3 regions of the Streptomyces sp. NPDC006296 genome follow, and region 3 is predicted to be linked to each of the others. Evidence: riboswitches for the same ligand, from Rfam matches in the RefSeq annotation. Region 3 holds a riboswitch; each other region holds the start of a gene.
The links. A riboswitch is a leader RNA that binds a small molecule or an ion and turns the genes downstream of it on or off. The one in region 3 is predicted to bind cyclic di-AMP.
Positions count from the first base shown of each region.

Region 1 (9,289 bases), on a different contig from region 3:
GGTTCGCCGACGAGGGAGTGGACCTCGCGCAGGCCGCGGTCGAACGCAACCGCAGCCTGGCCACCGCACGCACCATGAGCTTCTTCCGGCTGGTGGAGGCGCGCGCCCACGCCAAGGCGGGCGACGCACCGGCCGCGGGGGCCGCGCTCCGGGCCGCCGAGAGCTGGCTGGAGCGCTCCAGGGCCGGTGACGCCGACCCGGCGTGGCTCGGCTTCTACTCCTACGACAGGTTCGCCGCCGACGCCGCCGAGTGCTACCGCGACCTCAAGGCCCCCCGCCAGGTGCGGCGCTTCACCGAGCAGGCGCTGTCGAAGCCCACCGACGAGTTCGTCCGCTCCCACGGGCTGCGGCTGGTCGTCTCCGCGGTCGCCGAGCTGGAGTCGGGCAACCTCGACGCGGCGTGCGCGGCGGGGACACGGGCGGTGGAGGTGGCGGGACGCATCTCCTCGGCGCGCACCACGGAGTACGTACGCGACCTGCTGCACCGCCTGGAGCCGTACGGCGACGAGCCCCGTGTGGCCGAGCTGCGGGAGCGGGCCCGCCCCCTCCTCGTCTCCCCCGCCTGAGCGGCTCACCGCCCCGGCACCACCGGTACGCCCGGTTTTCGGCCGGTCCGGGCACGAAACGTCTCGCCACGCTCGCGCCGTCCCTGGTTTGAGCCCGTTGTCAGTGGGTCAGTGCACTATCGGGGTGGGAGGTGGCGTGATGATGACGCACGCGGCGTACGACTGCGACGTGCTGGTGATCGGTGGCGGGATCGTCGGTCTGTCGACCGCGTACGCGCTCACCCGCGCCGCGCCCGGCACCCGGATCGCGGTGCTGGAGAAGGAGTGGGGCCCGGCCCGGCACCAGACCGGGCGCAACAGCGGAGTGATCCACAGCGGCATCTACTACCCACCCGGCTCCCTCAAGGCGCGGTACGCGGTCCGCGGCGCCGCCGAGCTGGTGGACTTCTGCGCGGAGCACGGCATCGACCACGCGGTGACGGGCAAGCTGATCGTCGCGACCGGCAGCGCGGAGCTGCCGAGGCTGCACGCCCTGGTGCAGCGGGGCCGGGCGCACGGCCTGCCGGTCCGGGAGCTCGGCCCCGCCCAGATCACCGAGTACGAGCCGCGGGTGCGCGGGCTGGCGGCGATCCGGGTCGGGACCACGGGGGTGTGCGACTTCACCGCGGTGGCCGTCCGGTTCGCCGCCGAGGTGACCGCCGCGGGCGGGCGCATCCGTTACGGCGCCGAGGTCGTCGCCGTCGACCGGCGCCCGTGGGGCGTCGCAGTGCGCACGGCCGACGGCCGGGTGGTCCGGGCCCGGGTGCTGGTCAACTGCGCCGGACTGCACAGCGACCGGATCGCGCTGCTCGCGGGCGACGAGCCGGGGGCCCGCATCGTGCCGTTCCGCGGGGAGTACTACGAGCTGGCCCGGCCGGAGCTGGTGCGCGGCCTCGTCTACCCGGTGCCGGACCCCGCGTTCCCCTTCCTCGGGGTGCATCTGACCCGGGGGGTCGACGGCTCGGTCCACGTCGGACCGAACGCCGTGCCGGCACTGGCCCGCGAGGGATACGGCCGGACGGCCGTCCGCCCCGGCGAGCTGGCCGCCACCCTGGCCTGGCCCGGCGCCTGGCGGGTCGCCCGGCGGCACTGGCGGTACGGCGCGGGCGAGGTGCACAGGTCCCTGTCGAAGAGCGCGTTCACCCGGGCCGTCCGGCGTCTGCTGCCGGAGGTGACGGAGGCCGACCTGCGGCCCTCCCCGGCCGGCGTCAGGGCCCAGGCGGTGCTGCGGGACGGCACCCTGGTGGACGACTTCCTGATCCGGGACGCCCCGCACACCGTGCACGTGCTGAACGCCCCGTCCCCCGCGGCCACCGCGTCCCTGCCCATCGGGAGGGAGGTGGCGCGTCGGGCCCTGCTCCGGGCTCGCGCGACGGGATGGACGCCTCCCGCCGTAGAATCGGGGCATTGTGTCTGAGCCTGTGAACCCCACCCCCAAGACGCCCGGCCCCGTCCCGGAGACGCCCGGCTCGGCGCCGGAGACCGTGCCCGGCAGCGGCCTCGGCGCCGCCCCGGACGACGCCGACGCGAACCGCGCGCACCCGCCGGCCGAGGACGCCACGGCCGGCGCGGACGCCCTCGCCGACGCGGACGCCGCCGATGCCGCGGCCCGCCGCGCCGCCTCCTTCGAGCGTCAGCGCAGGCTGCGCCAGGAACCCCGCTTCCCCGGCGGCCCCGCGGCCGACCCGGCGGGCTCCCACCACGAGCGCCGGATCCGCAGCTTCCAGCCGCGCCGCAGCCGGGTCACCACCGGCCAGGAGGACGCCCTCCAGCGGCTGTGGCCCCTGTGGGGCCTGGACATCGACGGCCGCAGCGTCCTCGACCTCCCCGCGTTGTTCGACGGCCTCCCGGTGGTCCTGGAGATCGGCTTCGGCATGGGCGAGGCGACGGCCCTGATGGCGGCCGACGACCCGGGCACCGGGATCCTCGCCGTCGACGTGCACACCCCCGGCCAGGGCAATCTGCTCGGTCTCGCGGACCGGGCGGGGGTGTCCAACGTCCGGGTCGCCAACGGTGACGCGATCATCCTGCTCCGCGAGATGCTGGAGCCGGCCGCCCTGGACGGGCTCCGGGTGTACTTCCCCGATCCGTGGCCCAAGAAGCGGCACCACAAGCGGCGGCTGATCCAGCCCGAGTTCCTCGACCTGGTGGCGGGGCGGCTGAAGCCCGGCGCGGTCGTCCACTGCGCGACCGACTGGGAGCCGTACGCGGAGCAGATGCTCGACGTCCTGACCGCGCACCCCCTGTTCGAGAACACCGAGGCGGACGGCGGCTTCGCGCCCCGGCCCGGGTTCCGGCCGCTGACCCGCTTCGAGGGCCAGGGCCTCGACAAGGGGCACGTCGTGCACGACGTGCTGTTCACCCGTCGCTGATCGGCTGACCCGTCGCTGATCGGCCACGGCCCGGCACCCCCGGGGACGGCGGCGTGGCCAGGTGTCCGTCGCCCTCGTTAGGGTCGTCGGATGTCCGAGGGGTCCGTGCAGCACCAGCAGCCGGCCGTCCCGGTTCTCGAGGAGCAGCGGCTCGACGAGTTCCTGGGTGCCGTCCCGGAGCGAGGCCAGTGGCGTTACCGGCCCCGCCGGGTCGGCATGGTCTGGCGCAGCAAGGCGTTCCGTGCCGGCGCGGTGATCACGGTGCTCGCGCTCTGCGGTCTGGTGATCCTCGCGCTGGTGCGCCGGCAGACGGGCACCGAGGGGTTCCTGGTGGGGCTGGGGCTGGCGGTGCTGCCCGTGCCGCTGCTGATGGCCGCGTTCCGCTGGCTCGACCGGGTCGAGCCGGGCCCCTGGCGCAATCTGCTGTTCGCCTTCTCCTGGGGCGCGTGTGCGGCTGCGCTCGTGGCCATCATCGCGAACTCCTTCGCCACCCGGTGGATAGCGACGGCCACCGCGGATCCGGCGAGCGCCGACACCCTCGGGGCCACACTCGTCGCCCCGGTCGTCGAGGAGAGCGCGAAGGCCGTCGCGGTCCTGCTGATCTTCCTCTTCCGCAGACGGCAGTTCGGCGGAGTCGTCGACGGCATCGTCGTCGCCGGCTTCACCGCGACCGGCTTCGCCTTCACCGAGAACATCCTCTACCTGGGCAACGCATTCGGTGAGGACCAGCAGCTCGGCACCTCGGGCTTCGCCTCGGTGACGGCCGGGACCTTCTTCGTCCGCGTGGTGATGTCGCCGTTCGCGCACCCCCTGTTCACCGTGCTCTCCGGGATCGGCTTCGGCATCGCCGCACTCGGCGGCGCGCGCCACCGGGTGCGCCGCGTCGTCCTGCCGCTGCTCGGGATCGTCCTCGCCATGGGCATGCACGCCCTGTGGAACGGCTCCACGGCCTTCGGACCGTACGGCTTCTACCTCGTGTACGGCCTCTTCATGATGCCGTCGTTCGGCCTGGTGACCTGGCTGGCGGTCTGGGCGCGCCAGCGGGAGCTGCGCACCCTCTCCACCGAACTGCCGGTGTACGCCGCGGCCGGCTGGCTGGCCCCGGCCGAGCCGCTCGCCCTCGCCTCGATGCGGGCGCGGGGCATGGCCCGCGACATGGCACGGCACTGGAACAGCCACCCCGACCGCGCCCGGGGCAAGGCGGCGGCCCGTGCCGTCGCCGAGTACGAGTCGTTCGCGACGTCCCTGGCCATGCTGCGCCGGAGGGCCCGCCACGACGGCGCGGGCCCGGACTTCGCCCCGCGCGAGCAGGAGCTGCTGCACCATCTGTGGCAGCGCCGGGAGATCGCCGGCCCCGCGCTGACGTACGCGGCCCATGCGACGGGCCGGCTGCGCACCCACCGGCTGCCCGTGCCGCCGCCGCGCCCGTACGCCCCCGGCGGCCCGGCTCCGCAGCAACTGCCCGCGCCGCACCGGCACTACGGCGGCTACAACCCGTATCTGGACGACGGCGACCGCCGCACACCGCCCGTCTGAGGGCTGCCCGCCGGCCGACGCCGGACGCCCGGCCAGCAGACGGCAGACGGCAGACGGCAGACGGCAGACGGCAGACGGCAGACGGACCAGCGTAGGACGCCCGCGGACCCCGGCCCCGGTACGTCCGGTCACAGGCTCCGGGCCCGGCCGGACGGTTCACAGGCGCCGGACCCGGGCGTCGGGTCACCCGCGCCGGGCCCGGCCGTGCGGTCTCGGGCCGGGGCCGGGGCCGGGGCCGGGCGCCGAACGGGTCTCAGGCGGATGCCTCGGTCAGCTCCGCGAGCTCCCGCTCGGTCAGCCGGAGGTCCGCCACCGCGACCAGCGCCGGCAGCTGTTCGACCGTGCGCGCGGAGGCGATCGGCGCGGCCACGGTGGGCCGGGAGGCCAGCCAGGCGAGGGCGACCGTGGCGATCTCGGCGTCGTGCTCCTGGGCGATCCGGTCGAGCACCGCGAGCACCGCGCGGCCCCGCTCGGTCGCCAGGTGTTTGCCCGCGCCCTCGGCCCGCGCGCTCTCGACGGTCGTCCCCGGCCGGTACTTGCCCGTGAGGAAGCCCGCGGCGAGCGCGAAGTACGGCACGGCGGCGAGACCCGCGGCGGCCGCGGTCTCCTGGAGCGCGCCCTCGTAGGTGTCGCGGGAGACGAGGTTGTAGTGCGGCTGCAGCGCGACGTAACGGGCCAGGCCCTCACGCTCGGAGAACTCCAGGGAGGCCCGGAGCCGCTCGGGGCTGATGTTGGAGGCGGCGATCTCCCGCACCGTCCCCGCCTTCACCAGCTGGTCGAGCGCCGTGACGATCTCCTCGACGGGGACGCTCTCGTCGTCGAAGTGCGTGTAGTACAGGTCGATGTGGTCGGTGCCGAGCCGGCGCAGGGACGCCTCGGCCGCCTGCTTGATCGTGGTGGCCGAGAGCCCCTTGTACGCGGGGTGGGCGCCGACCTTGGTGGCGATGACGACGTCGTCGCGGCGGGACCGGGCCGCCAGCCACGCACCGATGAGCGTCTCCGACTCACCGCCCTGGTTGCCCGGGATCCAGGCGGAGTAGGAGTCGGCGGTGTCGATGAAGTTGCCGCCCGCCGCCACGTACGCGTCGAGGACGGCGAACGTCCGCTCCTCGTCGGCCGTCCAGCCGAAGACGTTGCCGCCGAGGGCGAGGGGGAAGACCTGGAGGCCTGAGGAACCGAGAGGGCGCAGAGATGTCATGCCCAAGGACAACCCATCGACGGAAGCAACTATTCCGCTCCACGCCGGTGCGCCCCGGACCGTGCCGGTCCGGAGTACTCCGGGCCGGGCAGCGGCGGACGGCCCCACGACAGCGGCGGGGCGGACCGGCGACCGCCCCGGACAGGCCGGCGGCCCTGACGTCGGGGGGTCGTGCGTCAGGGCCGCCGGGGTACTGCCACGCCGTGACCGGCGCGCGGGGGATCAGATCGTGAGGCCCTTGCCGCGGAGCCAGCTCATCGGGTCGATACCCGTGCCGTCCGGGGTGTGGATCTCCAGGTGCAGGTGCGCACCCGTCACGTTGCCGGTGGCACCGACACGGCCGATGGTCTGGCCGGTGGTGACCTTCTGCCCGGCGGTCACGTCCATCGAGGACTGGTGGCAGTACCAGACCTCGGTGCCGTCGTCGAGCTCCAGGACCGTGCGGTAGCCGTACGAACCGGAGTAGCCGGCCGACTTCACCGTGCCGCTGTGCACGGCCTTGACCGGGGTACCGGTCGGCGCCGCGAAGTCCAGCCCCGTGTGGTGCCCGGAGGACCACATCGAACCGGCCTGACCGAAGGTGGAGCTGATGTAGTACGACGAGGTCGGGACCGCGTAGCTGGCGGCGAGCTTGGCGAGGCGCTCGGCCTCCGCCTTCTTCTTCGCCGCCTCTTCCGCCGCCTTCTTCTTCGCGGCGGCCTCGGCCTCCGCCGCGCTCTGCCGCTTCGCCGCCTGGGCCGCGGCCGCATCGGCCGCCGCCTGCTCCTCCGCCGCCTTCGCCTCGGCCTCGGCGCCGGCCTGCTGCTGCTCGGCCTGCTGGAGGATGCGGGCGCGCAGCGCCTCGCCCGCGTCGGTGGCGCCCTGCTCGGCCTCGGCGGCGGTGATGCCCGCGGTGGTGAGGGGGGCGGACGCGGCGACCGTCTCGTGGTCCGCGCCGGAGTCGCTGGACATGAACGCGCCGACGCCGGGCAGGGACTTGGCGTCGGGAAGGTTGTCCGCGATGGAATCGGGAAGAGAGATGGAGACCGGCGGCTTGCTCTGCGCGGTGGCCATGCCACCCGCACCGACGGCCGCGATGACACCGACGCCGAGGACGGTGGAACTACGGGCGAGGCCGCGCTGCTTGGCCACGCGATGCCGGCCGCGTACGGGACGGACGGACTCCTCGGTGGGGTTCCATTCCCCCCACGACCTGTCCTCGTCACCGAAGCCGGCGGTCCTGAAGGGTGCCGGAGCCTCGGGGGCAGGCTGATTTGACGCCACGTGGGCGCTCTCCTTTCCTTCCTTCTCGCCTACCGGGTTAGCTGACGGGTTCGGAGCAGGAAGGTCTCCTACGGGCCCCTCTGCCTCTCACGAGACACAGGTGTCCGATTCACCCCATGTAGGTGGTTCCCCGGTTCCCTTGCGGAATTCGGCGCTGCGCACGGTGCCGCCTCTTGCGGCGGCCTGTACGACCGTGCTGCGTTATCGAACGTTAATAGACACACGGGTCCGATTCCAAGCTGTTCCTACAGATCGTTCACGCCTCCGCCCTGGACTTACAGGGCTCAAACGGGCGCAAACGGTCGAGTTGAGCAGGGTGAATCCAGCCGCCCGTTTCTGACGGTGCGTCATATGTTATGCGGAGCGGGGTCCTTCGACTACCGACGGTCGCGACGGTTCATTCACTGTCCCGTCGCACGATCTTCACGGTGGTCCGCCGCTCCTGCTGGCCCCTCGCCGGACGGGCGACCGCGAGCAGCGCCAGGTCGTCCGTCGACCGGCCCCCGGTGTGCAGCCGTACGTCGTCGGTGAGCGCGGACAGCAGCTCCTCGGGCCCCGGGAAGAGCCGGCCGCGCAGCCGCGCGGCCGGGTCGTAGAAGACCCCGGTCATGTTCCGGGCCTCGGAGAGCCCGTCGGTGAACGCCAGCAGCATCGCCCCGGCCGGCAGCGTCCACTCGTCCGACCGGTCGGGCCACGCACCCAGCCCCATCCCCAGCGGCAGGGCGGGCGCGGTCGGCGCCAGCACGTCGAGCGCCCCGTCCGGGTGCAGCACGAGCGGTTCGGGATGGCCCCGGTTGATGACGCGCAGGGTGTCCGAGCCGGCCGGGATCTCCGCCAGGACCGCGGTGACGAACCCCTCCATGGAGTCGAGCCCGCCCCGGCGCGAGCCCTCCCGGGCCAGCGCACGCTCCAGCCGCTGGGCCACCCCCTCCAGCGACATCTCCTGCTCGGCGGCCTCCCGGAACGCCCCGATCACGACGGCCACCGCCGCCACGGCGTCCAGCCCCTTGCCCCGGACGTCCCCCACCACCAGGCGCACCCCGTACGGCGTGTCCGCGACGGCGAACAGGTCACCGCCGACGAACTCGTCCGCCTGGGCCGCCTCGTACCGCGCGGCGACCAGCAGTCCGCCGATCCGGTCCTCCGGCTTCGGCAGCACCGCGCGCATCGCGGTCTCCGCGATGACCCGCGCCGAGGCCAGCTGCTCGTTCCCGCGGCGCACGACGAGGTTGATGACGAGGGAGAGCGCCGCGACGGTCACCAGGGTCAGCAGATCCGTGATCGACACGACCCCGTAGACCGCGCCGCCCGACAACCGCAGGGCGAACACCACGAGGACCGCGGCCACCCCGACCCGCACCGTGCCGGCCAGCGAGAAGAACGGGGCGGCGATCAGCGGGGCCGCGGCGAAGAGCGGCACCGCGGTCACCTCGGTCGGCGTGACCAGGTCGAAGGCCACCCCGGCGCAGATCATCAGCGCGGGCAGGGCGCGCACGAACCGCCGGGAACGGGATCCCCCGGCACCGCGCCCTCGCCTTCCGTCCCGCTTCCCCACCTGTGTGCTCCTGCCCGGTCCACCCACGGCTGCGGACGGTACCGCGCCCCGCCCCGGCCGCCCGGAGCCGCGCCGGAGGGCGGCTCGTCATGGGCCGAAGGGAGGAGCGCGCCGGAGCACCGCGCTCCGGGGGTCGGCCGGAGAGCCGGCGCTGCGCGTGAGTCGTCAGTGCATCCCGTACGGAGACGGCGGTTCCGTCTCCGTGGCGATCGTAGTTGCTCCCGAAGCGGGGATCGGCGACCCGCGCCCTCCGGAGCCGGTCCGCGCACGGTGACCGCCGCCGGACCCACCCGGCTCCGCACCACCGTGCGGCGGTACACGACAGGGGCCCGGATCCTCGAAAGGATCCGGGCCCCTGTCTTCAGTAGCGGGGACAGGATTTGAACCTGCGACCTCTGGGTTATGAGCCCAGCGAGCTACCGAGCTGCTCCACCCCGCGTCGTTGTGAGTAGAACTCTACGCCATCCGGGGCGGTGCTCCGACCACCCGAGGCCCACCGCTCCCCCGAACCCCTGACCCCGGAGAGGCCCCCTCCACTGCGGGTATCTCCAACTCGCCACACCTGCAACGACGTTGACGACCGGTAGGACGGGACCGCGGGCACCGGCACGGTCCGGGATCCGGATTCCCCCCGATCCGGAACACCCTCCCCGGGGTCCGCGGCACACCGGACGGCGCCCCGGCCCCGCGCGCCCGGCCCCGGACCGGTGGCACGCCCGGACCGGTGGCACGTGCCGCTCCGCGATTGCGCGGGCTCCGGAGCGGCGGGACGCTGGAGGGAGAAGCCTTTCGGTGTCCGGCCCCGTCCGCGCGCCACCCC
Region 1 covers NZ_JBEXRT010000014.1:6,970-16,258, forward strand. The annotation lists gene ABZ172_RS12285 (sporulation protein) at 1-566, shown strand, start outside; gene lhgO (L-2-hydroxyglutarate oxidase) at 706-1,962, shown strand; gene trmB (tRNA (guanosine(46)-N7)-methyltransferase TrmB) at 1,955-2,917, shown strand; gene ABZ172_RS12300 (PrsW family intramembrane metalloprotease) at 3,008-4,453, shown strand; gene ABZ172_RS12305 (aldo/keto reductase) at 4,707-5,651, opposite strand; gene ABZ172_RS12310 (M23 family metallopeptidase) at 5,874-6,914, opposite strand; cyclic di-AMP (ydaO/yuaA leader) riboswitch at 6,926-7,078, opposite strand; gene ABZ172_RS12315 (PP2C family protein-serine/threonine phosphatase) at 7,312-8,469, opposite strand; partial or broken gene ABZ172_RS12320 (MerR family transcriptional regulator) at 8,609-8,710, opposite strand; tRNA gene ABZ172_RS12325 (tRNA-Met) at 8,835-8,908, opposite strand.
Region 1: it holds a riboswitch for cyclic di-AMP, as region 3 does, so the genes downstream of both, ABZ172_RS12310 (M23 family metallopeptidase) here and ABZ172_RS02290 (LysM peptidoglycan-binding domain-containing M23 family metallopeptidase) in region 3, are expected to answer to the same signal.

Region 2 (9,289 bases), on a different contig from region 3:
TCGCGGCGACGCTCGTCGAGAAGCTGATCCACCGCCATCCGCACGTGTTCGGCGACGAGACGGCCGAGACCCCCGAGGACGTCCACGCCCACTGGCTCCGCACGAAGGCCGTGGAGAAGCAGCGCGCCTCGGTCACCGACGGGGTGCCGCTCGGGCAGCCGGGCCTGGCGCTGGCCGCCAAGCTCGGCGGCAGGGCCCGGACCGCGGGCCTCGACGTCCCGCTCCCCGAGGGCGACGGGATCGGCCACCGGCTGCTGGCCCTCGCGGTGCGGGCGGAGCGGGACGGCACGGACCCGGAGGCCGCCCTCCGGGCCGCCGCCCGCGCCTACCGGGACGTGATCCGGGCGGCGGAGGGGCTCGGCGGCCCGGATAACGTCGAGGAGTGAACGACAGCCCCGACACGCCCCCCGCGCCGGACACGGCACCCGAACTCTTCACCTGGGAGTTCGCCACCGACCCGTATCCCGCCTACGCCTGGCTCCGCGAGCACAGCCCCGTGCACCGCACGACGCTGCCCAGCGGGGTGGAGGCCTGGCTGGTGACCCGGTACGCCGACGCCCGGCAGGCGCTCGCCGACACCCGGCTCTCGAAGAACCCGGCGCACCACGCGGGATCCGCGAACGCCAAGGGCAAGACGGGCATTCCGGGGGAGCGCAAGGCGGAGCTGATGACGCATCTGCTGAACATCGACCCGCCGGACCACACCCGGCTGCGCCGGCTCGTGTCCAAGGCGTTCACACCGCGCCGGGTCGCGGAGTTCGCGCCGCGCGTGCAGGAGCTGACGGACCGCCTCATCGACGGCTTCGCGGAGAAAGGGGAGGCGGACCTCATCCACGACTTCGCGTTCCCCCTCCCCATCTACGCGATCTGCGACCTGCTGGGCGTGCCGCGCGAGGACCAGGACGACTTCCGGGACTGGGCGGGCATGATGATCCGGCACGGCGGGGGGCCGCGCGGCGGGGTGGCCAGGTCGGTCAAGAAGATGCGCGGCTATCTCGCCGAGCTCATCCACCGCAAGAGGGAGGATCCGGGCGACGACCTGATCTCGGGGCTGATCCGGGCGAGCGACCACGGCGAGCACCTCACCGAGAACGAGGCCGCCGCCATGGCCTTCATCCTCCTGTTCGCCGGTTTCGAGACGACGGTGAACCTGATCGGCAACGGCACCTACGCCCTGCTGCGCAACCCGTCCCAGCGCGAGCGCCTGGAACGCTCCCTGGCGGCGGGGGAGACGGACCTCCTCGCCACCGGCGTCGAGGAGCTGCTGCGCCACGACGGCCCGGTGGAGCTCGCCACCTGGCGCTACGCCACCGAACCCGTGGCCCTGGGAGGGCAGGACATCGCGGTAGGGGACCCCGTCCTCGTCGTCCTGGCCGCCGCCGACCGCGACCCGGCCAGGTTCCGTGAGCCGGACACCCTGGACCTCGCACGCGGTGACAATCAGCACCTGGGCTACGGCCACGGGATCCACTACTGCCTCGGGGCGCCGCTGGCCCGGCTGGAGGGGCAGGTGGCGCTGGCGACCCTGCTGCGGCGCCTCCCTGACCTGCGGCTGGCCGCGGATCCCGCCGATCTGCGCTGGCGCGGCGGGCTCATCATGCGGGGACTGCGCACCCTTCCGGTGGAGTTCGAGCCGGGGCGCAGTCCCGCAAACGGTGACACACCGTCAACTCTGTGACTTTCGCGTGATCTCCGCTGCATCGACTTGTGACACACGTTCGAGTACGGCTAGGTTCACCGTTCGACTCACCCTTCACATGTCAGTCACACGGAAGGCAAACCCATGGGCTCCGCGAACGGCAGACACCGCCGCCCTCGTCAGGCACCCGCCATCGTCGTCGCCGCAGGCGTCACCGGTTCGGCCATCGCCATCCCGCTGCTCGCCGCGGGCGGTGCGCAGGCCGCCGACGCCTCGACCTGGGACCGGGTCGCCGAATGCGAGAGCGGCGGCATGTGGAGTGCCGACCTGGGCAACGGCTACTACGGGGGCCTGCAGTTCTCGCAGGAGACCTGGAAGGACTACGGCGGCACGGTGTACGCGCCCCGCGCCGACCTGGCGAGCCGTTCGCAGCAGATCTCGGTCGCCGAGAAGCTGCTGGACGACAAGGGCCCGCAGGCGTGGCCCAGTTGCGCCGTGATCTCGGGGCTGGCGCTGGACGGCGCCCTGCCCGGCGTCGACCCGGGCGACGAGCCGACCGCCGAGCCCACCGACACCGCCACCCCCTCGGCCGAGGCGTCGGACCCGGCGGACACGGCGGACGACGCGGACACGGCGGCCGACGCGGACGCGGCGGCCGACACGGACGCGTCCGCCGGCGCGGAGAAGCCGGAGAAGACGGGCGAGCCGGAGAAGACCGAGGGCGCGGGCAAGGCCGACGCGTCGCCGTCCGCGACCCCGTCCCCCGAGGCGTCCGGTGCGACGGCGGGTGGCACCGCGAAGGGCGGCAAGCACCGCGGCACCCCGGCCGCCGAGGAGAGCGCCGGTGCGGCGGCGGGCGAGGGCCGCGAGTCCGGCCGGCACGCCTCGCGCGGCGACGCCGAGGCCCGCCAGGGCGCCGAGGGGACGTACACCGTCCGCGAGGGCGACAACCTCTGGGCGATCGCCGACGCGCAGGAGCTCCCGGGCGGCTGGACCGCTCTCTACGAGGCCAACAGGACCGAGCTGGGCTCCGACCCGGACCTGATCCTGCCCGGCCAGAGCCTGGACCTCGGGCTCGCGGCGGACGCGGCGGCCGACGGGGCGGAGACCGCGGCGGCCGGCTGATCGGCAGCGGGAAGACGCCCCCGGAACGGGGCTGGTGAAGAGGCCTGTGTCCACGTGTACGCGAGTGAGACATGGGTCTCTTTGCTTCCCCTCGTACGTCTTGTCCGGCCGGTCCGCCCATGGCGGTCATGACCTGCGAAAACGGACCGCACAACTGGATCGTTACGGGCTGATTGACCGTGATGTCCGCCTTTGAATGTCGGGGTTGTGTGTGTCTACGGTCGGAGCCGCTCGCACCGCGGGCACCTTCGACCGTCACGCCGAATCCTGCCGTCGGCCGAAGGGGACCGACGCGTAAAGCGCCGTAGGCAGGAGCGGGGGAACCAGGTAGGTGCCGGACCCGGCCGTCGTACGACGGGCAGGGCCGGCTGGGGGTGAAGCCGCCCGCGACTGCGGACGGCCGGGCAACTCACAGGCCCGAACCCGACAGCTCACCTCGTAGGCGTCGGTGAGGAGAACCATGCTGCTTTCCAGCAAGGGCAAGCACCGTCGCCCGTCCAGGGCCGTCCGCATCGCGACCCTGGCCGGTGTCACCGGTGCCGCCGTCGCCGTGCCGCTGATGGGCGCGACCGGCGCCTCCGCCGCCTCCGTCGACACCTGGGACGCCGTCGCCCAGTGCGAGTCCGGTGGCAACTGGTCCATCAACACCGGCAACGGCTACTACGGCGGCCTGCAGTTCTCGCAGTCCAGCTGGGCCGCCGCCGGCGGCACGCAGTACGCCGCCCGCGCCGACCTGGCCAGCAAGAGCCAGCAGATAGCCGTCGCCGAGAAGCTCCTCGACCTGCAGGGCCCGGGCGCCTGGGCCTGTGCCGGTGCCGGCGGCCTGACCGACGACGGTGTGGACCCGGGTGTCGACACCGGCTCCGCGAAGAACGGCGACACGGCCCCGCAGGCCGCGCCGGAGCGCAAGGCCGAGCAGCCCACCACGCGCAGCGAGAAGCGCACGGCCCCCCAGAAGACCGTCACCACCCCGACCGGCCAGAAGGTCGAGAAGGGTGACGGCGAGTACAAGGTGAAGGCCGGCGACACCCTGAGCAAGATCGCCGGCGCCGAGAAGGTCAAGGGCGGCTGGGAGAAGCTCTTCGAGCTGAACGACGACATCGTCGACGACGCGGACCTGATCTTCCCGGGTCAGCAGCTCCACCTGAAGTAGTCGCACACCGCTCGGGGTCCCCTCCTGCCCCGACGGCCCGGCCCGGCGCGCAGACCCCCCGCGTGCCGGGCCGGGGCCGTCTCCGGCACCCCCGCGGCGGGTGCGGTCGCGGGCCGGCCCCGAAGGCGCGTGTTCATGTCTTGTGGTTACCCGCCGGTAAAATTCTGAAGCTTTGCCCGTTCTGCATGCCCTTGGGTCCTTTTTCGTCCCAGGGGACGGGCGGACGGCCGACGCAGCGGGCCGGGCCGGTTAGGCTCGTGCAGCAAGGCCACAGTGACCCTGCCCAACCAGTGTCAGATCCCAGAAGGAGATGCCTCGTGCCGTCCATCGACGTCGTCGTAGCCAGGGAAATCCTCGACTCCCGGGGAAACCCCACGGTCGAGGTCGAGGTTGGCCTCGACGACGGCAGCACGGGACGTGCTGCTGTTCCGTCCGGCGCCTCCACCGGAGCGTTCGAGGCCATCGAGCTTCGTGACGGCGACCCCAACCGCTACCAGGGCAAGGGCGTCGAGAAGGCCGTCCTCGCCGTGATCGAGCAGATCGGCCCGGAGCTCGTCGGCTACGACGCCACCGAGCAGCGCCTCATCGACCAGGCCATGTTCGACCTGGACGCGACCGAGAACAAGGGCTCCCTCGGCGCCAACGCCATCCTCGGCGTGTCGCTGGCCGTGGCGCACGCCGCCTCCGAGGCCTCCGACCTCCCGCTGTTCCGCTACCTCGGCGGCCCGAACGCGCACCTGCTGCCCGTTCCGATGATGAACATCCTGAACGGCGGCTCGCACGCCGACTCCAACGTGGACATCCAGGAGTTCATGATCGCGCCGATCGGCGCCGAGTCCTTCTCCGAGGCCCTGCGCTGGGGTGCGGAGATCTACCACACGCTGAAGAAGGTCCTGAAGACCAAGGGCCTCTCCACCGGCCTCGGCGACGAGGGCGGCTTCGCGCCCAACCTGGAGTCCAACCGCGCCGCCCTCGACCTCATCATCGAGGCCGTCAAGGAGGCCGGTTACGTCCCGGGCCGCGACATCGCGCTCGCACTCGACGTCGCCGCGTCGGAGTTCTACAAGGACGGCGTCTACGAGTTCGAGGGCAAGTCCCGCTCGGCCGCCGAGATGACCGAGTACTACGAGGAGCTCGTCTCCGCGTACCCGCTGGTCTCCATCGAGGACCCGCTGTACGAGGACGACTGGGCGGGCTGGAAGGTCATCACCGACAAGCTCGGCTCCAAGGTGCAGATCGTCGGTGACGACCTGTTCGTCACCAACCCCGAGCGCCTCGCCCGCGGCATCGAGGAGGGCTCGGCCAACGCCCTGCTCGTCAAGGTCAACCAGATCGGTTCGCTGACCGAGACCCTCGACGCCGTCGAGCTGGCCCAGCGCAACGGCTTCAAGTGCATGATGTCCCACCGCTCCGGTGAGACCGAGGACGTCACCATCGCCGACCTCGCCGTCGCCGTGAACTGCGGTCAGATCAAGACCGGTGCCCCGGCCCGCTCGGACCGCGTCGCCAAGTACAACCAGCTGCTGCGCATCGAGGAGATCCTCGACGACGCCGCGGTCTACGCCGGACGTTCGGCGTTCCCGCGGTTCCGCTTCGAGGGCTGACGCCCCGGTCCGGAGCACCAGCCTCCGTCCGTCCCCGCATCCGGTCCCGTACCGTGTGCGGGGACGGACGTGCGTAACGGGGAGGCGTGAGACATGGCCGGGAAGGACCGCGACCGGTTCTCCACCGCGACCAGGCTGCGGCTGCTGGGAGAGCAGACGGCTGCCCGCGTCTACCGGTCCCAGAACCGCCGGCAGGCCCGGCGCTCCCGGCTCACCGGCCGGGCCGCGTTCCTCGCGCTGATCGTCTGCTCGCTGGTGGTCGCCCTGGCGTACCCCATGCGGCAGTACATCTCCCAGCGCGACCAGATCGCGGAGCAGGAGAGGCTGTCCCAGGAGGCCCACCTGCGGACCGAGGAGCTGCGCGACGAGAAGGCGCGGCTCAAGGACGACGCGTACGTCCGCCGTCTCGCCCGCCAGCACCTGCACTACGTGCTGCCCGGCGAGACCGGTTATACGGTGGTCGACCCGGACGCGGCCGACGTGAGCCGGGGCGAGCCGGGGGCGACGGGGCGGCCCTGGCACTCGAACCTCTGGGACGGCGTCGACAGCGCCGACCGGGAATGACCCCGCACCGGTGCGGGACCCCGGGCACGGACCGTGCCCCGTCCCCGCACCGATCCACACCGTCCGACCGATGACATTCAAGGCAGGCATGGACACGCCCCCTCCGCAGACCGAATCCACCACCCCCACCGCTGCGGACATCGCCGCGTTCGAGCTGCAGCTCGGCCGTCCGCCGCGCGGGCTGCGCGCCATCGCGCACCGCTGCCCCTGCGGCAATCCGGACGTGGTCGAGACGCAGCCCCGTCTGGAGGACGGCACGCCGTTCCCGACGACGTACTACCTCACCTGCCCGCGTGCGGCGTCGGCGATCGGCACGCTGGAGGCCAACGGGGTCATGAAGGAGATGACCGAGCGCCTGGCGACGGACCCCGAGCTGGCCGCCGCCTACCGCGCCGCGCACGAGGACTACCTCGCGCGCCGCGACGCCATCGAGGTGCTGGAGGGCTTCCCGAGCGCCGGCGGCATGCCGGACCGGGTGAAGTGCCTGCACGTCCTGGTCGGCCACTCGCTGGTGGCGGGCCCCGGGGTGAACCCGCTGGGCGACGAGGCGATCGCGATGCTGCCGCAGTGGTGGGCGAAGGGCCCGTGCGTCACGCCGTGCGGACCCGACGCCGCACCCGAAGCGTCCTGACCCCGCGCGGTACCCGTACAAGCACAGGAGCCCCATGACCCGCGTTGCCGCCATCGACTGCGGTACCAACTCCATCCGCCTGCTCGTCGCGGACGTGGACCACGCCACCGGTGACCTCACCGAGCTCGACCGCCGGATGCGGATCGTCCGGCTCGGCCAGGGGGTCGACCGCACCGGCCGGCTGGCCCCCGAGGCGCTGGAGCGCACCTTCGACGCCTGCCGTGACTACGCGGCCGTGATCAAGGAGCTCGGCGCCGAGCGCATCCGGTTCGTCGCCACCTCCGCGTCCCGGGACGCGGAGAACAGCGACACCTTCGTCCAGGGGGTCCTGGAGATCCTGGGGGTCGAGCCCGAGGTCGTCACCGGCGACCGGGAGGCGCAGCTGTCCTTCGACGGCGCCACGAAGGAGCTGGAGGGCGGCGACCACCTGGCGCAGCCCTACCTGGTGGTCGACATCGGCGGCGGTTCCACGGAGTTCGTGGTCGGCGACGACCGGGTCCGCGCCGCCCGCTCCGTGGACATCGGCTGCGTCCGTATGACCGAGCGTCACCTCGTCGAGGACGGCGCCGTGGTGGACCCGCCGACACCCGAGCGGATCGACGCGATCCGCGCGGACGTCGAGGCCGCCCTGGACCTGGCGGAGGAGACCGTCCCGATCGCCTCGGCGGCGACGCTCGTGGGCCTCGCGGGGACGGTCACCACCGTCGCCGCGATGGCGCTCGGGCTGGACGAGTACGACTCCGAGGCGATCCACCACTCCCGGGTCTCCGTCGAGCGGGTCCGCGAGCTCACGGAACGCCTGCTCGCCTCGACCCACGAGGAGCGTGCGGCGATCCCCGCGATGCACCCGGGGCGGGTCGACGTGATCGCCGCGGGCGCTCTCGTCCTGCTCGCCGTGATGGAGCGGAGCGGCGCACGGGAGGTCGTCGTCAGCGAACACGACATCCTCGACGGGATCGCTCACTTCGCGGCGAGCGAGGCGCGTTGAGGGGCGGTACCCGGCGGTGCTGGTGTCGGGCGGGGCGTCACAGGTCGCGGTAGGCGTCCCGCCGGTCGCCCACCTCCACGACGAGGACGACGAGTTCACCGTCGTTGATCGGGCAGGCGGTCCGGCAGCTTCCGGCCCGGAGCCGGTGGGGCCCCGACGGGCCGGTGGGTTCCTCGATGGACCGCCTGATCGCGGCGGTGGCGCGCGTCCGGCCGGAGGCTGCTCAAACGCATTCCGGCCTGCACCTCTGAGCTCGTGAAAGACCCTCCCGGAGCCGTCCGGGGGGGGCTTTCGCGAGGCGCCACGACAAAGTTCGTGAACTTCTTCACAAGGAATTCGGCCCCGCTGGGTGAAGTTCGGGCCCCGGCGGACCGTCCGGGCGGTCCGGGGGTGGGTGCGGGGGTGATGCGGGGAGGTTTCGGGGGTGTGGCGGGAGCGTGTCCCGGGCCGGTGGTTCCTCGCCGCAGGGGGCTCCAGGGCCAGCTCACAAGCGGTGAACAACGTTCGCCGGAGCGTCGTGGTTCCCCATCCGTGTCATGACCTGGGTCACGTGGGCGGCGAAGTGTAGCAGAGGGTGGCGGATACCTTGTGAAGGGGCTCACGAGCATGCCCCCCGAGGGGGGTGGATACTCGATGGCATGAGCACCACGGAGCGTCCCAGGATCCTCGTTGTAGGCGGTGGGTACGTAGGCCTGTACGCAGCTCGTCGCATTCTGAAGAAGATGCGGTATGGAGAGGCGACCGTCACGGTCGTCGACCCGCGCTCGTACATGACGTACCAGCCCTTCCTCCCCGAAGCTGCTGCCGGCAGCATCTCGCCTCGGCATGTCGTCGTCCCGCTGCGACGCGTCCTGCCGAAGGCCGAGGTTCTCACCGGCCGTGTCACGACCATCGATCAGGACCGCAAGGTCGCCACGGTCGCGCCGCTCGTCGGCGAGGCCTACGAGCTGCCCTTCGACTACCTGGTCATCGCGATGGGCGCGGTCTCCCGCACCTTCCCGATCCCCGGCCTCGCCGAACAGGGCATCGGCATGAAGGGCATCGAGGAGTCCATCGGGCTGCGCAACCACGTGCTCGAGCAGCTGGACAAGGCCGACTCGACGACCGACGAGGACGTCCGCCGCAAGGCGCTGACGTTCGTCTTCGTGGGCGGCGGCTTCGCCGGTGCGGAGACCATCGGCGAGGTCGAGGACATGGCGCGCGACGCGGCGAAGTACTACACGAGCGTGAAGCGCGAGGACATGCGCTTCGTCCTGGTCGACGCCGCCGACAAGATCCTTCCCGAGGTCGGCCCGAAGCTGGGCGCGTACGGCAAGGAGCACCTGGAGAGCCGTGGTGTCGAGGTCTACCTCTCGACCTCCATGGACTCCTGCGTCGACGGTCACGTCGTCCTGAAGAACGGCCTCGAGGTCGACTCCAGCACGATCGTGTGGACGGCCGGCGTGAAGCCGAACCCGGCGCTGGCGCGCTTCGGTCTGCCGCTCGGCCCCCGCGGTCACGTGGACACCTCCGAGAAGCTCCAGGTGCAGGGCACCGACTACATCTGGGCCGCGGGCGACAACGCCCAGGTGCCGGACATGGTCGG
Region 2 covers NZ_JBEXRT010000005.1:155,768-165,056, forward strand. The annotation lists gene ABZ172_RS05640 (nucleoside triphosphate pyrophosphohydrolase) at 1-386, shown strand, start outside; gene ABZ172_RS05645 (cytochrome P450) at 383-1,678, shown strand; gene ABZ172_RS05650 (transglycosylase family protein) at 1,784-2,764, shown strand; cyclic di-AMP (ydaO/yuaA leader) riboswitch at 3,055-3,224, shown strand; gene ABZ172_RS05655 (transglycosylase family protein) at 3,225-3,917, shown strand; gene eno (phosphopyruvate hydratase) at 4,235-5,521, shown strand; gene ABZ172_RS05665 (septum formation initiator family protein) at 5,615-6,085, shown strand; gene ABZ172_RS05670 (DUF501 domain-containing protein) at 6,174-6,716, shown strand; gene ABZ172_RS05675 (Ppx/GppA phosphatase family protein) at 6,751-7,704, shown strand; gene ABZ172_RS05680 (NAD(P)/FAD-dependent oxidoreductase) at 8,343-9,289, shown strand, end outside.
Region 2: it holds a riboswitch for cyclic di-AMP, as region 3 does, so the genes downstream of both, ABZ172_RS05655 (transglycosylase family protein) here and ABZ172_RS02290 (LysM peptidoglycan-binding domain-containing M23 family metallopeptidase) in region 3, are expected to answer to the same signal.

Region 3 (9,289 bases):
GACCGCCGAGCTCTGCCTCGGCGGAGGATCCCACCGGCTCTGATCCGGCGCGCCCCGTACCGTGCGATCCCACCGCCACCCCGGCCCGCAGCGCCGGGAGAGAGGACTGACATGTCCGATTCGGAGCACTACGACCCGCTCACCCCGCGCCGGCCGAGGAGCGCGGACAGCCAGGAGCGGCGGATGCCCCGCGGCGTCGTGATCCGGCTGTTCGCCTACCTGGTGGCCGGACACGTCATCGCGGCCTTCCTCTATCTCCTCTTCACCGTCGCCGGGAAGGGCTGAGCGCCGGTCTCACGCGTCCTCGACGAGCCGCTCGCGGAGCTTCTCGCGGGTCTCCGGACCGATCTTCAGTCCTTCCAGGAGGTAGCGGTCGGTGCTGCCCCAGACCTCCTCGATGGTGGAGAACGCCGCGCTCAGGTACGCGGCCTCCGCGCCGAAGAGCGGATCGAGCAGTTCCATCACCTCGTCGGACATGCCCGCCGCGGAGGTGTCGCTGCGCCGCACCCGGTAGCGGCGGTGCGCGTCGTTCGACTTGAGGTAGTCCGCCTCGATGGCCTCCCGCTCCACCCCGACGGCCAGCAGTGAGACCGCGATCGAGAGGCCCGCGCGGTCCTTGCCCGCGGCACAGTGCATCAGTGCCGGCACGCTGTCCTCCGCCAGTGCGTGCAGCACACGGCTGTGCTCGGCGGTGCGGTCCCTGATGATCGAGCGGTAGGAGGCGATCATCCGTTCCGTGCCCTTGCCGTCGGCCAGGATCGAGCGCAGCTGCTCGATGTTCCCGTCCCGCACCAGCCGCCAGAACTCCACGCCGTCGGCCGGGTCGGAGAGCGGAATGCTGACGTTCCGCACGCCGGGCAGCTCCACGTCCAGTCCGTCGAGCTTGTGGTCGGCCGCGTTGCGGAAGTCGAAGACCGTGTGCAGGCCGAGTCCGGCGAGGAAGGCGGCGTCGGCCTCGGTGGCGTGCGCCAGGTGACCGCTGCGGTAGAGGCGCCCGTACCGCAGGGTGCGGCCGTCCGTCGTCGGCAGCCCGCCGACGTCGCGGAAGTTGCGGACGCCGGTCAGGCCGACCTCCTCCGGTCCGTGGCCGGCCGGCGGGACCTCTGGCAGCTGCGTCACAAGGACTCCTGGAGTCTCGGGCGTCGGCGCCGCTCGCCGACGGGGCACGCCCGCGACGATACGACACCACCGCAGCGGCCGGCCGTCCCGGTCGTCGCGGCGGCGGGTCCGCCGAGCGGCGGAAGATCGCCGTGTGTCCGTATTGGCGTATTTAGGGGAACATGCCCCGCTTGTACGGGAGATGGCGGGAGGTGGGTGAGCGGGATCATATCCGTGACGGACCGTGGTGAAAGCCCCGGTGGGTATTCCCGGCGGGGCGCGGAAAGCCAAGATCCGTAATCCACGGAGTGTGACGGGAATTCCGCACCGGAAATGAAGCGCGGATTCCGTTTGATGGTGCGCGGCTTGTTCGCGGAGTCCGCGCTCGCTTACGGTCACCGTCAATCCGGACGGAACGCCTAATCCTGCCGCCGCCCGGAATCCGCACCGAACTCATGCGTGGCAGGAGCGGGGGAACCAGGTAGGCCGCCGTCCGGAGCGATCCGGTACGGCTCGGGGTCAAGACGCGCACCGCGCGGCCGGGCATCTCCAGTCCGAACCCGACAGCTCACCTCGCAGGCGCCGGAGAGGACATCCCCCATGCCCGCACACGGCAAGCACCGACGTAAGAAGTCCGGCCCGATCTCCCGAGGCGTCCTCGCCGCGGGCACCGGCGGCGCCGTACTCGCCCTCCCGCTGATCGGCGCCACCGGCGCCCACGCAGCCGGACAGGCGGCCCCGGCCACGCCCGTCACCCACGGCGCCTCCGCCCCGGCGGCGAAGAGCACCCCGAAGACCTACTCCGTGGTCCGCGGCGACCACCTGGCCAAGATCGCGACCGAGCACCAGGTCAAGGGCGGCTGGCAGAAGCTGTACCAGAACAACCGCGACGTCGTCGGCGGCAACCCCGACCTCATCCTCCCGGGCATGAAGCTCGTCCTCGGGGCCGAGGGGTCCGGCTCCGCCGGGACCGCGCCCTCCCGGACCACTCCGTCGACGGCGGAGAAGGCGGTCGAGAAGGCCGCTCCGGCCGCTCCGGCGGAGAAGACGGCGGCCCCGGTCGAGGAGACCGCCGCCGAGACCTCCGGCTCCGGCGCCTCGCAGAGCAACGCCTCCGGCTGGACGAGCCCGGTCGAGAACCCCAACGTCACCACGCAGTACCGCGCCTCCGGCGCCAGCTGGTCCAGCGGGTACCACACCGGCTCCGACTTCCAGGCCGCCTCCGGCACCAGCGTCCGGTCCGTCGGTGAGGGCACCGTGGTCTCCGCCGGATGGAGCGGCTCCTACGGCAACGAGGTCGTCATCCAGCACAGCGACGGCATGTACTCCCAGTACGCCCACCTGTCCTCCCTGGAGGTCTCGGCCGGCCAGACCGTGACCGGTGGTCAGCAGATCGGCCTCTCCGGCTCCACCGGCAACTCCACCGGCCCGCACCTCCACTTCGAGATCCGGACCGGCCCGGCCTACGGCTCGGACGTCGACCCGATCGCCTACCTGCGCGCGCACGGCGTGTCCCTCTGAGGCACACCGGACGGGAACCGGGAAGAGGGGCGGTGCGCAGGGCGCACCGCCCCTCTTCCTTATTCCTGCTTTACCAAAAACTGACCGGGTGGTCTTTGTCACCACCCGTCAACCCCTTATTACGGTCGCGTAGGTCACATTCGAAGGTGCAGGATAAGCGCTTGTGGCAGACGATTCGAAAAACAGAAGACAAGGCACCATCGGGTCGTACGCGGCGATCGGCGACAGCTTCACCGAAGGGGTCGGGGACCCCGGACCCGGCGGGACACTCGTCGGCTGGGCGGACCGGTTCGCGGTCCTGCTGGCGGATCAGCTTCCCGTTCCCGACGCGATGGTCGGCCCCCTGGACGACCCGCACGGGTATTTCCGGTACGCCAATCTCGCCGTACGCGGACGCCTCCTCGACCAGATAGTCGCGGAGCAGGTCCCCCGCGCCAAGCAGCTGGCACCTGATCTGGTGAGCTTCTGCGCGGGCGGCAACGACATCCTCCGTCCCGGCTCCGACCCGGACGACGTGGCCGAACGCTTCGAGCGTGCGGTGGCCGACCTGGCGGGCTCGGTCGGCACCGTCATGGTCACCACCGGCTTCGACACCCGGGGCATCCCCGTCCTCAAGCACCTGCGGGGCAAGATCGCCACGTACACCGCGCACGTCCGGTCCATCGCCGACCGCTACGACTGCCCGGTCCTGGACCTCTGGTCCCTGCGGTCCGTGCAGGACAGGCGGGCCTGGGACAACGACCGGCTGCACCTCTCACCGGAGGGCCACACCCGGGTCGCGCTGCGCGCCGCCCAGGTCCTCGGCCTCGACGTGCCGGCCGACCCGGACCAGGTGTGGCCCCCGCAGGCACAGCGCGGACCGCTGGAGGTGCGGCGCGACGACATCCACTGGGCGCGCGAGTACCTCGTCCCGTGGATCGGCCGCAGGCTCCGCGGAGAGTCCTCCGGGGACCACGTCGAGGCCAAGCGCCCCGACCTGCTGCCGCTCTGACCGCACGGGGACCGCGGCGCCCGCCCCCGGCGCGCCCCTCCGGCCCGCCGTCCTCCGGCCCGCCCGGCGCGCGCCCTCAGCGGCCGACCAGCGGGAGCGGCCTCCGGGACGGGCCCGGTGACACGGGCCCGTCCGGAGCGGTCCGCACCGGGCGGGCCGGTATCCGTTCCAGCACCCCGCCCGCGAAGACGTCGTACAGCGGCAGCGTCTCCAGGTGGACGTAGCCGATGTGGCAGTCGCACACGGCGAGCGGGCAGCCCCGCGGTCCCAGCGCGTCACGGAAGCTGCCGTCGTAGAGATTGCCCAGCTCGGCACGGACGAAGTGGCAGCGGCGCACCGTCCCGTCGCCGTCCACCGAGACCACCGACTCGCCCGTCCGGCACGGCAGTCCCGCCGAGCGATGCGGATGCCTGCTGTAGGGGAACAGCGGGTCCAGGGCCGTCCAGCGCTCCGCCTCCTCGTCGGTGTAGGTGTGCCCCTCGGCGGCGTTGACCCAGAGGTACACCTCTGGGTCCAGCGCGGACCGCAGCCGGCGGGCCTCCTCCAGATGCTCGTCGAGGCCGACGATCCCCACGCTGTGACGCACCCCCAGGGCCGTGAGCTCCCGGCACCGGGCGAGGAACCGCTCGTACGGCGTCTGGCCCGGGTGGTAGGTGCACCACAGGGCGACCTTGTCGCGGTCCGCCTCGGCGAGCCAGCCCGTGCGGCAGCTGAGGTTGGTCTGGACGGCGACCCTGCCGACGTGCGGCAGCCGGGACAGCTCGACGAGCGCCCTGCGGTACCAGGACCGCACCAGGCCCTCGCCCCACGGGGTGAACAGCACCGACAGCCGGTCGCCGGTCTGTTCCGCGACCCAGCCGGTGAACCGCTCCAGAGCCGCACGGTCCGACCGCAGCTGCTCCCCGCTGTCCCGCCGCTTGGCGAACGGGCAGTAGGGGCAGTCGTAGTCGCACGAGGCCAGCGGACCCCGGTAGAGGAGGGTCAGATCCGTGCTCACCGGGCGGCTCACTTCGCCTCGTACGCGGCCATCGCGGCCCGCACCGCCGGGGAGAACAGCTCCGGGCCGAGCGCGTCGGAGTGGGCCAGCCCCTCGGGGGAGAGGCGCAGCCGACCGGACGCCCCCGCACCGCCGTGCGCCGGACCGTCCAGCCAGCCGCGCTCGGCGAAGCGCTCCAACTCCTCGGGGAAGTCCTCGTACGGATCCGATCCGAAGCGCTCGCGGTACTCGGCGGACCGCATGCCCTCGGCCTGGAGCAGCGACTGCAGGAGGTGACGGCGGCGCGCCTCCCCGTCGTCGACGTACCGGCCGACCTCCGCGCGGGAGAAGTCCGCGGTCGTGGTGAAGCCGTCGATGATGCCCCGGACCTCCCGCATCTCCACCGCGTAGTCGAAGGAGTAGTGCAGCGACGAGGTGTACGAGCGGGCCCCGCAGCCGAGCCCGATCATGCCGTCGGTCTGGCAGGCGTGGTCGCCCGGACCCGCGGGCGGTGCGTCCGCGCGCCGGAACATCCGCATCGACACCTGTGCATAGCCGTGGGCCAGCAGGTGGTCCCGGCCCGCGCGGTACAGCCGCAGCCGCTGCGCGTCCCAGGCGGTGTCCGGGCCGTCCGGTGCGCCGGCTCCGGCGCCCAGCCGCCCGAGACCGGTCAGCGGGCGCACGTACAGCGGGTAGAGGTACAGCTCCTCCGGGCGCCAGGCCAGGGCGGCGTCCAGCGAGGTGCGCCAGGTGGCCTCGGTCTGCCCCTCGATGCCGTAGATCAGGTCGATGTTGAGGACCGGTATGCGGGCGTCCCGGATCCGGCCGAGGGCCGCCTCCACCTCGGAGCGGTGCTGCGGGCGGACCGCGGCCCGCGCCTCGGCGTCGACGAAGCTCTGCACGCCGATGCTGATCCGGGTGGTTCCCCGGTCGGCCAGCACGGTGAGCCGGTCCGCCGTCGCCGTCGACGGGGAGGTCTCGACCGACAGCGGGACGGCGGTGAGGTCGGCGCCCATCCGCTTCTCCGCGATGTCGCAGAGGCGCTCCAGCTCACCCGCGGTGAGGAAGGTGGGCGTCCCGCCGCCGAACGCCGCGGCGGCGAAGCGCACCGGCTCCTCGTCGCCGAGGGCGTCCCGGACCGCGGTGGCCTGCCGGTCCAGCGCGTCGAGATAGCGCGTCGTCAGCTCCTCGGGGGCGCCGATCCGGGTGAAGAGGTTGCAGAAGCCGCAGCGGACCTCGCAGAAGGGGATGTGGAGGTAGAGGGAGAGCGCGTCCTTGCGCTCGCCCGCCCACAGCCCGCTCAGCAGCGGACGTCCCTCGGGCCGGCCTTCGAGCGGGCGGTAGGCGGTCTTGTGCGGGTAGGCGTAGACGTAGCTGAGGTACGGACTGGTGCTGAGCGCGGTGCCGGTCATCGGGGCGTCCCCTGTTCGAGGAAGAAGTGGGCATAGGGCACGGTCCACACGGCTTCGTGACCGATCCGGTGACCGGTGTAGCCGTCGTCGCCGTACGCCGTGCCGTGGTCGGAGCAGACGATGGCGAAACACCTCCGACGGCTGCTCACCGCCGCGAAGAGGCGCCCGATGTGCCGGTCCACGTATTCCAGGGCCGCGGCGTGGGTGGCCCTGGAGTCCCCGGCGTCGGCCGTGGCGCCGGGCAGGTGGAACCAGTTGGGCTGGTGCAGGGCCGACACGTTGACGAAGAGGAGGAGGCGCTGCCGCGCCGGGAGTCCGGCGACGATCCGCTCGGCCCGTGCGACCTGCTCCTCGAAGGACGTCGGTGAGGCGACGCCGAACTCCGGCTCCCAGTGGCTCTCCTGGAACATGCCGGGCAGCACCGAGCCGAGCGGGGGGCGGCGGTTGAAGAAACCCACGCCGCCCACGCACACCGTCCGGTAGCCCACGGCGGCCAGGCCGCCGAGGAGATCGGGCGACTCGTGGACGAAGGTGCCGTCCGCGGTCGACTCGCTGCCCGCGAACCGGGCGGCGAACAGCCTCGGGTGCGGTCCGGGCGATGCGGGCGTCGGCAGGAAACCGGCGAACATCGCCTGGTGGGAGGCGTAGGTGAAGCTGCCGGGCGCGTGCCTCTTCTCCCAGACCCCGCCGGGCAGGTGCCGGGCGAGATTCGGGATGCGCCCGGCCGCGGCCAGCTCCTCGGCCACGTCGAAGCGCAGGGTGTCCAGGGTGACGAGCAGCAGATCGTGGCTGCCCACGATCGTGTTCATGTCGGGTTGGTGGGGCTGCGTGCCGCGCGTTGCGGGATCAGTGTCGGTCGATGGCACGGTCGTTCCTCGCTCCGTCGTTCCTCGCCCGGTCGTCGGCCGGGCAGCCTGCTGCGCCGGGCGGGCCACCCGGCGGGCCGGTCCTCCTGCCGTCCGCGGCCTGCGGGGCGGTCGCCCGGCGTAGGTCCTCCGCCGGGGCGGCACGGGCGGCCAACCGCACGGCGGCGACCTGCGCGCCGTAGGTGTCCAGCCCCTCCGCGCCGCTGCCCGGCAGTCCGGTCAGACCGGGCAGGAGGTCCCCGAAGGCGTTCACCTCGCCGACGGCGAAGCGCCGCCACCCGGTCGCGGGCAGCAGATCCACGCCCACGCACAGCGTGTCGGGGAAGCAGGCCGCGGCCTGCTCGCACACCGCCAGGGCGGCGCCCCAACTGCCGCCCGCCGCCCCGATCGCGGCCTGTGCCCCGGCCAGGTCACCGCGTGCCCCGCCCAGGTGCAGATTGGTCATCGGCGACCTGCTGGTCCGCACCACGGCATGGGTGGCCCGCCCCGCGACCACCACGACCCGCAGATCGGCGACGCGCCCCCGCTGGGACGCCTTGGGCAGCCAGCGCTCGAGGTGGAGCCCGTCCGGCGCCAGTGCGTCGACCAGCGCCGCCACCTCGCGCTCCGTCGTGCAGTGCCGCACCCGCAGGGAGTTGAACAGCCGGCCCCGCGCGTCCCGCTCCACCGAGGTGGCCGCCCGCACCCTCCCCGGGCCGGCGGTCTCCAGGGCCATCACCCCGGAGGCGGAGGAGCCGTGCGCCGGCTTCAGGAACACCCGCGGCAGCCGGTGCTCCGCCATCAGCCGGCGCACGTCCGCCCACCCTCGGACGGGGTCCGCGGCGGGCCCCGAGGTGGGGGAGTCCGGCACCGGCACCCCGGCGTTGTCCAGCACACCGTGACACAGACGCTTGTCGAACATCACCGCGATGTCCCGCGGACCGTCCAGCAGCACCGCGCCCGCCGCCGCGGCCTCGTGCGCCACCTCCCGGACGGCCGAGGTGAAGCGCGTGTACCAGCGGGCCGATCCCTCGACCCTGGTCGGATCGTCGCCACCGCGCAGCAGCGTGTCCACCTCGGCGTCCTCACCGGGCGAATCGACGCGCACGGTCTCCCCGGGGAGGAAGACCGCCTCTCCCCGCAGCACCTCCCGCCAGGACACCGTGCGCGCGGCGGGCAGCCCCGCGGCGCGCACGGCGTCCTGGAACAGGCCGGTCCTGCGGTTGGCGGGGATCCCGACGACCGCGAGGCGTGGCCGCCCGCTACTCGCTGACGGCGACATAGCGGGCCTCGTCGTCCTCGTCGTCCCAGCGTTCCGCCTCGTCGAGACGCGCCCGGACGTCCGCCCGGGCGCACAGCTCCTCGATGCGGGAGACGAACGGGGCCGAGAGGTAGTGGTGGTGGAGGTCCAGCTCGGACAGGTGGGTGAGCGGCTGACCGTCCAGCAGGGCCTGCGCCCCGGGATCGCCGAGCGTGCCCATCGCGAGGGACAGGGACTCCAGCCGGGCCACCACCGGAGCCGAGGCCAACGCGACGGCGATGTCGTCCTGGATCTCGCTGTTCTGCAGCCCCAGGTGCCGGAGCCGGGGGAGGGAGGCGCCGGAGAGCACGGGCGCCAGGTCCGCCACTGTGGCGTCACCGCCGTACCACTCGGAGCCGAGCCAGAGCTCCAGGTGCTCCAGGGCGGGCAGTTCGGACGCGCCGACGGCGCGGACGACGTGCCCCGGCAGACCGCCCGACTCGAAACGGAGCGTCTTCAGGGCCGCGTGACGCACCGGTCGCAGTCGGAGCCTGTCCTCGCCCGGCACCGCGTCACCGCAGCCGCGCACACCCAGCTCCTCCAGGAGCGGCAGCGCCTCCAGCACGGGAGTCACGTCGCACAGCTGCAGCCAGGACAGCTCGCACTCCTCGCTCTCCACATCGGCGAGGAAGAGCGCGCGCAGAGCGGGGAACCGGTCCGCGTCGGAGACGATCGCCGCGACGACCGGTCCGAGCGGGACGTACTCCCCGTCCCACCACGGGCCGATCACCAGCGCGCGGACCCGGGTCGTGTCGACCTCGTCGAGGAACTGCCGCCACACCTCGCCGAACGGGAGATCGTCGGGCGGGCACTCCAGGCGCCAGGCCACCGAACCGGCCGCGGGCGGAGAGCCCGCCTCCGCGGAGCCGGCCGGCGGCAGGGTGTGGACCGGAAGCCCGTGGAAGGTGTCGAGGTGGATGATGTCGGTCATCGGACCCTCACTCCGCGACCGCGGTGTAGCGGCCCTCGGGGCCGAGGTCGTCCCACGGCTCACAGCGGTCGGACAGGTCGACCGACACCCCGTGCGGCTCGAGGGCCTCCGTGACGCGGGCCTCCATCGACTCGCCGAGGAAGTGGTGGTGCAGGTCGAGCGCGGTGAGGTGGGTCAGGGGCTGCCCCTCCAGCAGCGCGGCCGCCCCTTCGTCG
Region 3 covers NZ_JBEXRT010000002.1:206,538-215,826, forward strand. The annotation lists gene ABZ172_RS02275 (XRE family transcriptional regulator) at 1-43, shown strand, start outside; gene ABZ172_RS02280 (DUF6126 family protein) at 112-285, shown strand; gene ABZ172_RS02285 (tyrosine-protein phosphatase) at 295-1,119, opposite strand; cyclic di-AMP (ydaO/yuaA leader) riboswitch at 1,534-1,693, shown strand; gene ABZ172_RS02290 (LysM peptidoglycan-binding domain-containing M23 family metallopeptidase) at 1,699-2,619, shown strand; gene ABZ172_RS02295 (SGNH/GDSL hydrolase family protein) at 2,783-3,610, shown strand; gene ABZ172_RS02300 (STM4011 family radical SAM protein) at 3,687-4,607, opposite strand; gene ABZ172_RS02305 (STM4012 family radical SAM protein) at 4,616-5,998, opposite strand; gene ABZ172_RS02310 (STM4013/SEN3800 family hydrolase) at 5,995-6,807, opposite strand; gene ABZ172_RS02315 (STM4014 family protein) at 6,845-8,125, opposite strand; gene ABZ172_RS02320 (STM4015 family protein) at 8,106-9,074, opposite strand; gene ABZ172_RS02325 (STM4015 family protein) at 9,082-9,289, opposite strand, start outside.